Regions from separate parts of the Leeia sp. genome, predicted to be linked through region 2. Evidence: predicted binding sites of a transcription regulator. Region 2 holds the regulator's gene; the other holds the start of a gene.
The links. Region 2 encodes sigma-54, which starts transcription at its own class of promoters, with help from an activator protein. Its sites were predicted from a motif close to CTGGCACGCTTCATGCTT; they were not measured.
Positions count from the first base shown of each region.

Region 1: flgB (flagellar basal body rod protein FlgB) is a predicted target of sigma-54. The motif match lies at 2,707-2,724, and genes of this name have one in related genera.

Region 1 covers NZ_JAYREC010000005.1:48,532-56,157, forward strand. Annotated here, with positions in the region: gene flgE (flagellar hook protein FlgE) at 1-1,153, opposite strand, end outside; gene ACE3O2_RS13115 (flagellar hook assembly protein FlgD) at 1,166-1,840, opposite strand; gene flgC (flagellar basal body rod protein FlgC) at 1,853-2,263, opposite strand; gene flgB (flagellar basal body rod protein FlgB) at 2,279-2,683, opposite strand; gene ACE3O2_RS13130 (GGDEF domain-containing protein) at 2,803-4,581, opposite strand; gene ftsB (cell division protein FtsB) at 4,724-5,062, opposite strand; gene eno (phosphopyruvate hydratase) at 5,324-6,607, opposite strand; gene ACE3O2_RS13145 (GNAT family N-acetyltransferase) at 6,675-7,151, opposite strand; gene kdsA (3-deoxy-8-phosphooctulonate synthase) at 7,156-7,626, opposite strand, start outside.
Region 2 covers NZ_JAYREC010000007.1:105,523-113,148, reverse strand. Annotated here, with positions in the region: gene rapZ (RNase adapter RapZ) at 1-360, opposite strand, end outside; gene hprK (HPr(Ser) kinase/phosphatase) at 363-1,307, opposite strand; gene ACE3O2_RS16615 (PTS sugar transporter subunit IIA) at 1,311-1,763, opposite strand; gene hpf (ribosome hibernation-promoting factor, HPF/YfiA family) at 1,905-2,240, opposite strand; gene ACE3O2_RS16605 (RNA polymerase factor sigma-54) at 2,293-3,693, opposite strand; gene lptB (LPS export ABC transporter ATP-binding protein) at 3,703-4,425, opposite strand; gene lptA (lipopolysaccharide transport periplasmic protein LptA) at 4,466-5,032, opposite strand; gene lptC (LPS export ABC transporter periplasmic protein LptC) at 5,016-5,594, opposite strand; gene ACE3O2_RS16585 (KdsC family phosphatase) at 5,597-6,133, opposite strand; gene ACE3O2_RS16580 (SIS domain-containing protein) at 6,145-7,152, opposite strand; gene ACE3O2_RS16575 (monovalent cation:proton antiporter-2 (CPA2) family protein) at 7,282-7,626, shown strand, end outside.

The DNA.
Region 1 (7,626 bases), on a different contig from region 2:
CCTTGGACTCTTCCACCGCTGACGATTGCAGCACGCCGAGGCTGGAGCTGCCGGGCGCCCCCACCAGTGGCCCGCCCGAGGTCGGGGTTTCGGTCCACTCGTTACCACCACGCGGCTGCAGGCCTTGCGGGTTGGAGAAGTTGGCCAGCACGATCTGCGCCATATTGCGCGACTGGCCGTTGGTGTAGCGCCCCAGTACCGTGCCGTCCGGCGAGATCGAAATGCCATTCAGGCGACCGGATGAGTACCCATCCTGCGTTTGCTTGTTGACGCTGAACACACTGCCAAACTGGGTGAAGGTGCTCACCTGCATGGTCATATTCTGCGTCGCAGCACCCCAGCTGGTGGTCAAGGCACCCGGAATATTGATCGGGATCGGTGTACTGATGGGTTGCGTACCGGCACCTGCATCCCAGCCAGTAATCGTGCCGTTGGTACCATAGGTCAGGCGTGCAGCTTGTGCGGGCGAGCCAAAAGTCCCTACCGGAACAGCCGTACCATCCACCGTCACATACATATTCCAGTTGTTGGCAGAAGCTTTCTGGAAATACACCGCCTGGGTGTGCGGATTACCCAGACTGTCATAAATGGTTTGCGAAGTACTGCGATTGAAGGTGGTGCCATCGGCCGAATTGAACGGCACACTGATCACCGCCTCGCGGGAGTCCAGGTTAATCCCCCACGTTTGCGCTGCAGTCTGCTTGGGCAGCAAATCGGTGGTATTGATCTGGATGTCGACCGGCGCCGAGCTGATGATGTTGCCATTGGCATCTGCCGGGTAGCCGGTCAGGCGACGACCCTGGTCATTCACCACGTAGCCGGTTTTATCGACCTGGAACTGGCCGTTGCGGCTGTAGGAAATTGCACCATTGTTGGAGAGGCGGAAGAAGCCTTGGCCGTTGATGGCCACATCCAGCGGGTTGTTGGTCACGCTGATATTGCCCTGCAGGAACTGCTGCATCACTGAGCCCACGGCCGAGCCAATACCAATATTACTGGTACCACTGCCCGAGAGGCTGGCGGCAAACACGTCCGCCATCTGGGTGCGGAAGGGCTTGAAGCCTACCACACTGGCGTTGGCCACATTGTTACCGATCACATCCAGGCTCTTGCTGGAAGTATTCAGTCCGGAAAGACCTTGTTGGAATCCCATGATTATCTCCGCTTACATGATCTGCCGGATGTCGCCCAGCCCGATTTGCCCTACACCGGTCACCTTGGCCATGATGCCATTGGCGCCAAAGGTCACACTCTCAATCTTGCCGACGGTCAGGGCGGCGGTTTCCACTTTCTTGCCAGCGACAGTGGCTTCAATCTCGAACTTGTACTCGCCATCTGCTGCCGTACCACCACCATCCTTGGCACCGTCCCAGCTGAAGTTGATCACCCCGGCCTTTTGAGCGCCCAGATTCACTTCCTGCATCACGTTGCCGTTTTTGTCCTTGATGGTGACTTTGACCTTGTCTGCATCCTGAGCAAGTTCCATGCCTGCATTGGCCTTGCCACTGGCCAGATTCAGGGTATTGCCATCAGTGAGCACCGAACGCCCCACCAGGGTCGCTGCCTGGAAAGACTGCGCGGCGGCAAATGAGGCCGCCATATTGCTGATGGCGGTATTGAGCTTCTCAATGCCGGTCACCGTACTGATCTGCGCCATCTGGCTGGTGGTCGCCGCATTGTCCAGCGGATTGAGCGGGTCCTGATTGCGCAGCTGGGTCACCAGCAACTTGAGGAAGCGATCCTCAATCCCGGCCGAACCCTTCTTGCTTGCCTGCACGCTATTATTAAACTCAGCAAACGGGTTGTTGTTGCTGCCATCCACGGTGCCTACGGTTGCCATCGCACGTACTCCTTACTGTCCCAGTGCCAGAGTCCTGAGCATCAGGGTCTTGGCGGTATTCATCATGTCGGCATTGGTCTGATAAGACCGGGAGGCGGAAATCATGTTGGCCATTTCTTCCACCACGCTCACATTAGGCATCTGCACATAGCCCTTTTCGTCGGCCAGCGGGTTATCCGGTGCGTACAGCATGCGTGGCGGCGACGGGTCTTCCACAATCTGGCTGACACGCACCCCTTGTGCCGGGCCATTCAGGCCATTGACCGGTGTCGCCTGAAACACCACCTGCCGCGCCTTGTAGGGCTGTCCGGTCGAGCTGGTGGCCGAATCCACGTTGGCGAGATTACTGGCCACCACATTGAGCCGCATCGACTGGGCTGTCATGGCAGAACCGGCAATCTGAAACACTCCCATGATGGACATGTCAGCGAATCCTTCTTAGTTGTTCGACAGTGCTTGCTGCAAGGTTCTGATGCGGCCTGTGGTGAAGGTCAGCAGCGCCTGATAGTGCAGCCCATTCTCCGAGAAGCGTGCCATTTCCTCTTCCGCATCCACCGTGTTGCCGTCAATGGCGGGCTGGGTCGGGTTGCGGTATTTGACGTCGGCGTCCAAAAAGCCGGCTTGCGCCCCGTCCAGATGACGGCTGTGAGTAAGGTGCATGTGCGCACCATGCTGCGTTCCTGCCAGCGCGTTTTGCAGCGCCTGGCGGAAATCCACATCAACTGCTTTGTAATTGGGGGTGTCCGCGTTGGCCAGATTGGCACCCAGCAGCTCCTGCCGCGAGGCGCGTGCCTTGAGCGCGGTTTGCAGAAAATTGAAGTGTTTGTCGAGGTTCTGGATCATGGCGGGCTCCTTGCCATAACCTCTAGCAGAAAGTGTGCCACCCAATGACCACGGCCTCAGCAGCGCGGGGCGGCGGCAGCCGCGGTACTCGGGCGGCAACGCTTGCCGCCCATGGAAGCTCAGTCTGCCGCTTCGACCCGGTTCTTGCCGCTCACCTTGGCGCGATACATCGCTGCATCCGCACGCGCCAGCACATCCTGCTGGCTTTCGTCTTCCTGGTACTCAGCCACACCGCAGCTGAAGGTAATCAGCACACGCTCATTGCGGTGCAGGTAAAAACGTCGCGTCAGCTCACGTTGCACCCGCTGCATGACCTGAATCGCTTCTGCCATTCCCGTACCGGGCAGCAATACTACAAACTCCTCACCACCATAGCGTGCGATGTAATCGGTAGGCCGCAACACATCCTTGACCACCGCCGACAGGTGGGTCAGCGCTTCATCGCCCGCCTGATGCCCCAGGCTGTCGTTCAACTTTTTGAAGTTATCGATATCCAGCAACGCCACTGACAACGCACCCTGCTCACGTCGCACGCGCGCCAGCTCTGTTGCCATGGCCTCCTCCAGTCCACGCCGGTTGAGGGTACCGGTCAGCTGATCGGTCTTCACTTGCGCTGAAATGGCCTCAATCTCGCGCTCCAGCTCACTGATGCGGCTCTCAGCAGCTTCGGCCTCCTGCCGCGCCAGCCGCATGTCGTCACGCGAGCGCAGCATGTCCACCTGCATGTGGCGGGTGTCTTCCATCAAATTGTCCAAGATGATGCTGAGCTGGGTGACATCATCCGTTTTTTGGATCTGGCTGGAGTAGGACACGATCTTGTCGTGATAGCCACCCGTGCTTTCCGCAATCACTCCCAAGCGGTCAATAAAGGTGGTGATCATGTGCTTGAAGGTCAGCTTGGCTTCAGTCAGGCTTTGCTTGAGGTGGCCCTGCTTGAAAATCAGCTCCGAAAGGCGTTGCTCCATCTCATACAGATAGCGGCTATCCAGCGGCTGATCAATCACCGCCTTGATCACTTCCACCTGACCCTGCATCCAGCCATCATCCGCCATCAGCTCGCCGATATTGCTGACCAGCAAACGCAGCAAGCGCTGCAAGCCCAGCATCAGGGTTTGATCCGACTCGTTGCGCAGCTCCAACTTGATCCAGAATTTCTTGGCTTGCACCGAAAAAGCCTGCAACGCCCGGCTGTCGGCCACTTCCCGCAGGCGAACATTGAGGGCACTGGCCTCTTCCAGCAAATCCGGTGCGTGCTGCAAGCGCGCGACGACGCCATACTCGAGCGTGCTGGCCAGCAAGTCCCGCCATGCCTGGAACACTTCACCATCCACATTGTCGCCGTTACGCTCCTCCGCAGCGCTGCGGCCATCGGCATCCAGCTCTCCACTGAGTACGGTGTCAGCATCAGGCGGCAGGTTGTCACGCCAGCCACGTATCAACCCTGCCAACTTCTCGTTCAGCTGTACCGGGTTGCCGCCAAAATTGATCACCACCCGCTCCAGCGCTTCCTTCTTGCGGGCGGGCGTCCAGCTCACCTGTCGCAACTCCCATTGCCGGACCAGCTCACGCACCACCTCACCCCATGGCTGGCTCAGCTCCCCGGCATCAGCACTGCCGCCAGACAGCAATTCCAGCACGACCCTGGACCAGCTGTTCCAGTCTTCCGCCTTGAGGGCGTCATCCAGCTGCTTTTGCAGGCGCTGCAACTCCACACGCGGTCGTCCGCCTTGGGGCAAAGCATCCGTCAGCAACTGGATAACAGGATGGGCGGTCTCCAGTGTATCGCCCGAGATCTGGGCATAGGCCTTACGGTAATTATCCGGCGTGGGCAGCTGGCGGCTCATGGCCAACTGTTTCAGGGTCTCGCGGGCGATTTCGGTCGGATTGGTCAGCGGCATGCCGGCACCTGTCATGACCCGGCCGACCACAAGTCGTCCGGTGCAGAAGAAGTCACAGGATCAGTAGCCACCAGCATGGTGGCCCTACCCTGCCATTGTAGGAAGGTGGCGAACAAACAGCCAGCGGGAAATACCGGTATGCTCAGTGTGGCACGACAGGCGTGTTATCCGCCGGGGAGGACACCGGTGCTGTCGTGGTATTGGTGGTATCGAGCACCTGGATGAACAGCTCATCCTGCTTAACCATGCCCAGCTCATTACGGGCACGTTCTTCGATGGCATCAAAGCCCTGTTTGAGGTCGAGCACTTCGGCTTCCAGCGCCATATTGCGGCGCAGTAAGGCCGCATTATGTGCCTGCGCCTTTTCCAGCTCGGCCTCTTGCTTCCAGACCATCAGCCAGCCGCCCTTGCCCAGCCACAGGGGCTGCTGCAAGGCAACGATCAGAACGGCCAAGGCCAGGCTCAGGACACGCAGGAACATGCTTAAAACTTCATCAATCGATTTGCGCCGGACTTTAACACATGCCGTCACGCACTGTCATGCCTTTCGCATCAACGCGTGGGGCTCGAGAAATGCAACAGACAAGTCCTGCCTGCCAACCGGGCCGCCACAGCCCAGCGTGCACCTCTAAACACAGCGCGATTCTCCCCGATCCATTTAAATGCCATAAGCATTAATCATACATTCAGCTCCATGAAAAACGCCACCCGAAGGTGGCGCATTTCATGGAGCCGTGTGGCTTCAGGCGATGTGATAGAACGCATCGCGACCAGCATAGCGAGCCATATCGCCCAGCTCTTCTTCGATGCGCAGCAGCTGATTGTACTTGGCCATGCGGTCCGAGCGGGACAAGGAGCCGGTCTTGATCTGCATGGCGTTGGTGGCCACTGCCAGATCAGCAATGGTGCTGTCCTCGGTCTCACCGGAGCGGTGCGACACCACCGAGGTGTAATTGGACCGCTTGGCCAGTTCGATGGCCTGCAGGGTTTCCGACAGGGTACCGATCTGATTGACCTTGATCAGGATGGAGTTGGCAATGCCCTGGTTGATCCCCTCTTGCAGGATCTTCGGATTGGTCACGAATACATCGTCACCCACCAGCTGCACATTGTCGCCCAGACGCTCGGTCAGCAGCGCCCAACCATCCCAGTCGTGCTCAGACATGCCATCTTCGATACTGATGATCGGATACTTGTCCACCAGCGAGGCCAGGTAATCCACCATTTGCGGGGTGGTCAGCTTCAGGCCATTGCCTTCCATATCGTACATGCCATCCTTGTAGAACTCGGAGGCCGCACAATCCAGCGCCAGCATCACATCTTCGCCTGCGGTGTACCCGGCATTGGAAATCGCCGTCAGAATCAGCTCGATGGCTTCTTCGTGGCTGTTCAGGTTAGGTGCAAAACCGCCTTCATCACCCACGGCGGTGGACATACCCTTGTCGCCAATCAGCTTCTTCAGTGCGTGGAACACTTCAGCGCCACAACGCAGCGCCTCGCGGAAGGTCGGGCGACCCAGCGGAACAATCATGAACTCCTGGAAGTCGATATTGTTGTTGGCGTGCGCGCCACCGTTGATCACGTTCATCATCGGCACCGGCAGGGTCATGGTCCCGGCACCGCCCAGATAGCGGTACAGCGGCAGACCAGCCTCTTCGGCTGCAGCACGGGCCACGGCCATCGACACCGCCAACATGGCGTTGGCGCCCAGACGACCCTTCATTTCGGTGCCATCCAGCTCCAGCAGGGTGCGGTCGATAAAGCTTTGTTCCGAAGCGTCCAGACCAATGATGGCTTCGCAGATTTCGGTGTTGACGTGCTCTACCGCCTTCAGCACGCCCTTGCCCAGATAGCGGGATTTGTCGCCATCGCGCAGCTCCAGCGCTTCCTTCTCACCGGTGGAGGCTCCACTCGGCACGGCGGCACGGCCCATGACACCGCTTTCCAGCAAGACATCGGCTTCCACGGTCGGATTGCCGCGAGAATCCAGAATTTCGCGTGCGACCACATCAACAATCGAACTCATGAGTTAGCTACCCTTCGTGACAGATGATCAAAAAACAGTTACAGGGGGAAATGCCGCACTCACGGCCTTATTTCACGAGCAGTTTGGCAAAACATAGGCTGCGTGGCTGGTCGACGTACTCGCCATAGGGCTCAATACGCGAATAACCCGCCCGTTCATACAGACCCACCGCTTCCGGCTGGCGGTTACCGGTTTCCAGCACGATACGACGATAGCCGAACTTGCGGGCCGCCGCTTCCAGCTCTTCGAGCAGACGGCGGGCCACACCCATGCGGCGGAAAGAAGCACGCACATACATGCGCTTGATTTCCACCGTATCGCTTTCCAGCGGCTTCAGCGCACCGCAGCCCGCCAAGGCACGGTCGCAGGTGGCCAGATAAAGTGCATTGCCCGGTTTGTCGACATCTCCCAGGCGAAACGGGCTGATGGCATAGTCGCCATAGCGTCCGGTCATTTCAGCTTCCATCTCCCCCAGCAGCATGATGGCCGCAGCATGGCGGCTGCTGCTTCGGGTTACCGTCAATTCCGGATGCTTGGCGTCCATGGCATTACACCTCGTTTTCAAACCAGCGGGCTGATTTCACGACCTTATCCAGCGCCACCAGTGTCTGTAGCAAATCACGCATCTTGCCGAGCGGCCAGGCATTCGGCCCGTCTGACTTGGCTTGCGCCGGATCCGGGTGGGTTTCCATGAACACCCCGGCGACTCCGGCAGCCACCGCTGCGCGGGCCAGCACCGGCACATGCTCACGCTGTCCGCCGGAGCTACTGCCCTGCCCACCCGGCAACTGCACCGAGTGGGTGGCATCGAACACCACCGGGCATTGGGTCTCACGCATCACAGCCAGGCTGCGCATGTCGGATACCAAGTTATTGTAGCCAAACGAGGCGCCACGTTCACATACCATGATGTTGTCGAGGCCACCATTGGCCGCCTTGGCCTTGTCCACCACGTTCTTCATGTCCCACGGCGCGAGAAACTGGCCCTTCTTCAGGTTCACCGGCTTGCCCGCGCAGGC
Region 2 (7,626 bases):
GGTACGCTGCCCTTCCGACAGCGGGTGCCGCCGCCGGGTTTCCGAAAAGCGTTTGACCAACGTCTCCGTGCGCGCCTCGAGAAACAGCAGGCGCACATCCAGCCCACCGATACGCAAAGCCTGCAAGTATTGCGGCAGGGATGAGACGCTGTGGCCACTGCGGACATCAATGCTGATCGCGGCGCGCTGGTAGCCTTGCGCCGCCAGAAACTCGGCCACTTGCGGCAGGAAATGCGCCGGCAGGTTGTCGATGCAGTAGTAACCGGAGTCCTCCAGCACCGCCAGCGCCACACTCTTGCCGGACCCTGACAGTCCAGACAGCAGTACCAGCTGGAAGTCCTTGTTCTGCAGCTCGACCACGCTTACTCCCCTCCCGCTTCCAGCAGGCGCTGCTGCCGTTCGATGAATTCACGGGTGCTGTCAATGCCCCGCAATTGCAGGATATAGGCACGCACGGCGGTTTCCACCAGTACCGCCAGGTTACGCCCGGCCGCCACCGGCAGCACCACCTTGCGCACCGGCACATCCAGCACATCCTGCGTCTGTGCGTCCATTTCCAGCCGGTCCAGCGCGGCCAGGTTTTCACCGCTGGCTTTTTGCAGATGGATGATCAGCTTGAGGGTCTTGCGCGGGCGGATGGCGGTTTCACCAAACACGGTACGGATATTGAGGATGCCGAGACCGCGTACCTCCAGAAAATCCTTGAGCAGCTGCGGGCAGCGCCCTTCCAGCAGCTCCGGCGCCACCCGGTAGACCTCGACAATGTCATCCGCCACCAGACCATGGCCGCGACTGATCAGATCCAGCGCCAGCTCGCTCTTGCCCATGGCCGATTCACCGGTGATCAGCACACCCACTTCAAGCACATCCAGGAATACGCCGTGCAGGGTCGTCGACACCGCCAGGGCTTTGGCCAGATAGGCCCGCAAGACATCCATCAGGTAGGGGCTGTGCTCCGGGGAGGACAGCAACGGGATCTGATGCTTTTCGCAGAATTCGATCAGGATGGGCGGTACCTGTTCGCCATTGGCGACGATCATGGCCGCCATCGGGTTGGCAAACAAGCGGGTAATGGAAGCATGCAGCGAGGGAAAGTTCAAGCTGCGCAGATAGTTCATCTCCGCCAGACCCAGCACCTGGATGCGGTTGGGGTGAATGAAGTTCAGGTGGCCTACCAGGGCCAGCGAAGCACGGTCTACGTCGTCATTCGACAGGCTGCTATCGGTGGCGGAGCGCCCCGCAACCCAGCTGAGATCGAGCTTCTCACGATTGTCGTCATACAGTTGGGCAACGCTGATACGAGGCATGGATCATTCCTGTCCACTGAGCATGCGGTAAACCTGGTCCGGGTCCGCCGACTGCAGCAATTGCTCGCGCAGCGCACGGCTACAGAACAGCTCAGCCAGCTCGCCCAGGATCTGCAAATGCAGCTCGCTGGCATGATCCGGCACCAGCAGCACAAACAGCAGTTGCACCGGCTTGCCATCCGGAGCATCGAACGGGATGGCCGCCTTCAGACGCACGAAAATGCCGACCGCCTCTTTCAGACCCTTGATCCGTCCATGCGGAATGGCCACACCTTGTCCAAGACCGGTTGACCCCAGTTTTTCCCGGTCAAACAGGCTGTCTGTCACCTTGCTGCGGGCAATCTGGTAGTCATTCTCGGCCAGCAGGCCAACCTGCTCAAACACCCGCTTCTTGCTGCTGACATCCAGATCCAGCACAACATGGCCGGGACGCAATATCTTGTGTAAAAAACTCATGAATTAGGCTCGCCAGTGGGCGGCACGCTCCACCTCGGGAGGGCATCCCCCTCGGGTACGGTGCAAAACAAAACGGCGAGGCAGGGAACCCCTGCCTCGCCGTGGCATTGTACTCCTGTTTGCACCGCTTCGGCGCGACGCTTATTCAGCCGCCTCACCATGGAGATGCTTCAACGAACCGCCATCATGGCGACGATCAGCCCGCTTTTCCTTGTGTTTCAGGACCTGACGGTCCAGCTTGTCGATCAGGGCGTCAATGGCTGCGTACAGATCACTGTCGCTTGATTCGGCAAAGATGTCGTTACCGCGCACATGGAGCGTGGCCTCCACTTTCTGGACCAGTTTGTCCACCGACATGATCACATTCACGTCCAGCACATGATCAAAGTGGCGCGTCACCCGCGTCAGCTTGGAGGTCATGTATTCCCGGATGGCCGGGGTGATCTCAAGATGGTGTCCGCTCATGGTCAGATTCATGGTTTACCTCCTGGGGAAAACTCGGGTCAGACACCGCTCAACCGGCTCTGCCCTATAGCGCCTTGCGCAGATTGACGGGTGCAATGTGCATCGCTTCACGGTATTTCGCCACCGTGCGGCGAGCAACCACTACCCCCTGATTTGCCAACATGTCCGACAACTGACTATCACTCAAGGGTCTGGCTGGGTCCTCCGCTTGTATCAATTGCTTGATCAGCGCCCGTATGGCTGTGGCCGAACAGGCACCACCGGTATCTGTCTCTAATCGACTGCCAAAGAAGTACTTGAGTTCAAAAATTCCGCGGGGGGACAGCAAATATTTCTGGTTGGTGACACGGGAGACAGTCGATTCGTGCAAGTCCAGCTCGTCTGCAATCTCGCGCAGCACCAAGGGGACCATGCCCACGTCACCATGCTCGAAGAAACGCCACTGCCGCTCAACGATGGCTCGCGATACCCGAAGAATGGTGGCAAAACGCTGCTGCACGTTTTTCACCATCCAGCGCGCCTCCTGCAGTTGCTCCTGCAAGCCCTTGCCGTCGGCACCGCGATGTTGGGTCAGGATACTGGCGTACAACTGGTTCACTTTCAGCTTGGGGACGGCATCGGCATTCAAATGCGCCACCCATTTACCTTTTTGCTTGACCACCACCACATCCGGCACCACATAGCGTGGTTTCTCCGTCGAAAAGGGGCGCCCCGGCTTCGGATCCAGGCTGCCGATCAGCTGTTGCACCTGCCGCAGCATGTCGTCATCGCACTGTAGCCGTCTCTTCAGTTTGGTATAGTCTCGCGCACCTAGCAAGTCCAGATGATCAAGTACCAAGGTCAGGGCCATCTGCCGTACGTCGGAATCCGGCAGACGCAGCAGTTGCAGTTGCAGACATTCAGGCAATGCGCGGGCGGCGACTCCTGCGGGCTCACAATGCTGCACATAGCGCAGCGCGATGCGCCATTCCTCTTCGTCGACCTCCCATTCGTCCGGACCCAGGTCGATCAGCTCCTCCAGCCCGCCCAGCAGGTAGCCGTCCTCATCCAGCGCCTCCACGATCAGGCTGGCCAATACTGCATCGCGCTGGGGCAGCTTCATCTCCCCCAGCTGGGCCAGCAGATGCTCGCGCAGGGAGATGGACTCCGGCGTTTGCTGCATCCAGTCCCGCTCTTCATCCTCATCGTCCGGGCTGCCATTGCCCGCAGCGGCCCAGCTCAGCTCGCCCAGTGCCTCGCCTGCGGCTTGCCAGGCGTCATTCAGCTCGACCGAATCGCCTTCCGCCACAGGCTCCGCAACATCATCCGGCCCATCAGCCCGTTCCAGCATCGGGTTGAGTTCGATGAACTGATCGAGCTCCTGCTGCATGTCCAGCGTGGAGAGCTGCAGCAAGCGGATGGCCTGTTGCAGCTGCGGTGTCAGGGTCAGCTGTTGTGACAGCTTGAGTTGCAGGGTCGGTTTCATTGCTGCCCGCTACAGGGTGAAGCTTTCACCCAGATACACCTTGCGGACCGCCTCATTGGCAACCAGCTGCTCCGGGTGACCATCGGCCAGCACCTTGCCTTCGGCGATGATATAGGCCCGGTCGCAGATATCCAGCGTTTCACGCACCTTGTGGTCGGTGATCAGCACGCCAATGCCGCGATCCTTGAGAAAACCGATCATCCGCTGCACATCGGCCACGGCGATCGGGTCCACACCGTTGAACGGCTCATCCAGCAAGATGAACTTGGGGTTGCTGGCCAGTGCCCGCACGATCTCCACCCGTCGGCGCTCCCCCCCTGACAGGCTCTGTGGCATCTGGTCACGCAAGTGGGTCACGTGCAGCTCGCCAAGCAGGGTTTCCAGCCGTGCCATACGCTTCTTTTCGTTGGGCTCGTGCAGCTCCAGAATGGACAGCACGTTTTCCGCCACCGTCATGCGGCGGAAAATGGAAGCCTCCTGCGGCAAATAGCCCAGCCCGGCACGCGCCCGGCGGTGAATCGGCCAGTGGCGCATGTCCTTGTCGTCCAGATACACCGCCCCGCCATTGGCGGGCACCAGACCGATGATCATGTAGAAGCTGGTGGTTTTGCCTGCCCCATTGGGGCCCAGCAGACCGACCACCTCGCCACTCTCTACCGAGAGGCTGACATCATGCACCACGGTGCGTCCGCGGTAGCGTTTCTGCAATTGTTCTGCGCGCAGCTTGCTCATGAAATCATCATACCAGTATGCGGGCCCCTGCGCCCGGCTGTCATTGGGGTGCCGGAGCGGGCGTCGGGGTCGCAGCTGGCGCAGCGGGGCGCGGCTTCGGCGTAATGGTCACCGTGACCCGGCCGCCCCCTTCAGGGCTGGTGGTGGTACTGGCGCCGCCTTTGACGGAATATTGCTGCGTGACCGAGTCATAAAAGATGCTGGACCCTTTCACCTCATCCAGCCCCCGCTTCACCCGGGCGTTGCCCAGCAGTTGCAGCTGGTTCTTGGCGCTGTCGTACTCCATCCGGTCGCCATACCCTTCCACATACTCATCCACATTGTCCTGCTTCTGGCGGAACTGCACCGGCCGGCCCACGCCAACGGCTTTCATGTCGCCCACATCATTGGTGGTCACATCAATCCGCTCGGCCTGCACCCGCAGGGTGCCCTGCACGATCAGGACATTGCCAATAAACTGCCGGGTACCCTTGTTCATGTCCAGCGTCACGGTATCTGCCTGGATATTGATGGGTTTGTCCCGGTCAGCCGTCTCGGCGTGCGCCCATAGCGACAGCAACATCAGGCCACAGGCGGACGCCAGCCACCCCTTACTTCGCTTGTACATAATTTGCCCTCACATGATGTTTCAAGGTGATCTTGCGCGCCTGCTGATCCATCACCATCCCTACGGCATCCACCCTGCTGCTGCCCTGCACCAGCTGCAGCGGTGCTTCCGTCTGTGCCAGCTTGCGGTCTGTCCATACCGTCAGGTTGCGTGTGGTCAGGGTAATGGGAAGCTGCTTTTGCCAGGCGGCCTGGGTAATGATCACACCTTCATTGAAGATGACCCGCTTCTGGCTCCGGTCCAGCGTCGCCCGGCTGGCCACAATCACCAGCTGTGGCTGATTCGGCAGCATCTGCACCAGGCGCGCATCGCGCAGCTCGCTGCTGTCGGTATCCGGATAGTGCTCCAGATGCGCTGCGGTAAGGCGGTATTCCAGATTGCCGGCGGGTCCGTAGCGCTGGGCTTCAAACTGCTCAATGATGTAATCTGGGTCATGCCGGCTGCTGCCATCTCGTGCCGCGGCAGGCGCGTTGACCACGCGTTCGAGCCAGGCAGCCAGTCCGGACAGCAAGGCCAGCACCAGCACCAGAAACCAGGGCGCACCCTTGAGGAACTGTGGCATGCTCAGTCCAGATACCGCGCCAGTTGCGCATCCAGCGTACCTTGCGCGGCCATGATCAGCTCACACAGTTCCCGCGCCGCGCCCTCGCCACCCGCCCGCTGGGTCACCCAGTGGGCATGCTGCTGCACCACCGCCGGTGCTGCCGGCACAGACACCGCCAGCCCACTGCTACGCATGGGCGGCAAATCCACTACATCGTCACCCATGAAACCGGCCTGTGCCGGGCTCAGCTGCAACTCAGCCAACAGCGCCAGAAAACAGCTGCGCTTGTCTTCCACGCCCTGAAACACGTGCGGTATGCCGAGATTCGTCGCCCGCAGTTCCACCGTACGCGAGCGACGTCCGGTGATGATGGCCACCGCCACACCGCTGGCCTGCAGCATCTTCAGCCCGTGCCCGTCCAGCGTATTGAAGGCTTTCATTTCTTCGCCAGCGTCGTTCAGATAGAGCTTGCCATCGGTCAACACGCCATCAACATCAAATGCCATCAGCCGTATGGCCTGGGCTCTGCTACGCAGTTCTGGGGAAAGATCAGTCATTGTGTTCCGGCTCACAGCAAGCCTGCATTCAGCAGGTCGTGCAGGTGTATGGCGCCGACCAGCTGTTGTTGTTCATCCAGCACCAGCAAGCTGGTGATTTTGGGTGCCTGTTCCATCAAGGCTATCGCCTCGACGGCCAGGGTATCCGCCTGTACACAGCGTGGCTTCGGGGTCATGACTTGCCCCACGGTCACGCTGCGCAAATCCGCAAAGCGGGAGACCGCCCGCCGCAGGTCGCCATCGGTAAAGATGCCTACCAGGGCTCCCGTGTCATCCAGCACTGCGGCAAACCCCAGACGCTTGCGGGTAACCACTTCCAGCGCCTGCGGCAACACATCGCTGATGCGCACCACCGGCAAGTGCTCACCGGCATGCATCAGGTCAGCCACCTGAATCAGCAGGCGTCGTCCCAAGCGTCCACCGGGGTGTGACAGGGCAAAGTCATCCGCACCAAACCCGCGCCATTCCAGCAGCGCCACCGCCAGTGCATCACCCAGAGCCAGTGCAGCCGTGGTGCTGGTGGTGGGCGCCAACCCCAATGGGCAGGCCTCTTCCCGTACCCCGGCATCCAGCACCACCTCGGCGGCCTTGGCCAGACTGGAGCCGGGATTACCGGTGAGCACCACCAGCGGAATCTTCTGCCGTCTCAGATAGGGCAACAGGGCCAGCAGTTCATCACTCTCGCCGGAGTAGGACAGCGCCAGCAGCACGTCATCCTGGGTCAGCATCCCCAAGTCGCCATGGCAGGCCTCTGCCGGGTGCAGGAAAAATGCGGGCGTACCGGTACTCGCCAAGGTCGCCGCAATCTTGCCCGCGATATGGCCGGACTTGCCCATGCCACTGACCACCACTCGACCACGACAATCCCGCAGCACCTGCAAAGCTCGCAGCGCCTGACCATCCAGCCGATCGGCCAGTGCGGTCAGCGCCTCGGCCTCGACCCGCAATACGCGCCGCGTCGTCGCCAGCAAGGAATCGTCATCCGCCGGCATGGCGGACAGGGAGGAATAATCACTCATGGGTACACAGTATAGCAGCATGCGCGCGCCCTCCCAATGTACACACGGCATCTGGCCGGATTATTGCTTGGCTGTCGCATGAGCTGTGTTAAGCTGAAATGGTCTGCAACCTGACCCTTGGCCTAATCCATGAGTGGTGCCCTGCAACCCGTCCTGCTGCTCTTGGCCATTGCGGTGCTGGTGGTGGTGGCCTGCCGTTTGCTGAAGCAGCCGCCGATTCTGGGTTACCTGCTGGTTGGGGTATTGATCGGCCCGCATCTGCTGCACTGGATGCCGGAAAGCGAAGGCACCGAGATCCTCGGGGAGGTGGGTGTCCTGTTCCTGATGTTCTCCATCGGACTGGAATTCAGCTTGTCGCGTCTGAAGAGCATGCGCAGCAGTGTGCTCGGACTGGGTGGCGCACAGGTCCTGCTCAGCCTCGCGATCACCCCACTGCTGGCCATGCTGCTGCAACTGGACTGGAAAGCCGGGCTG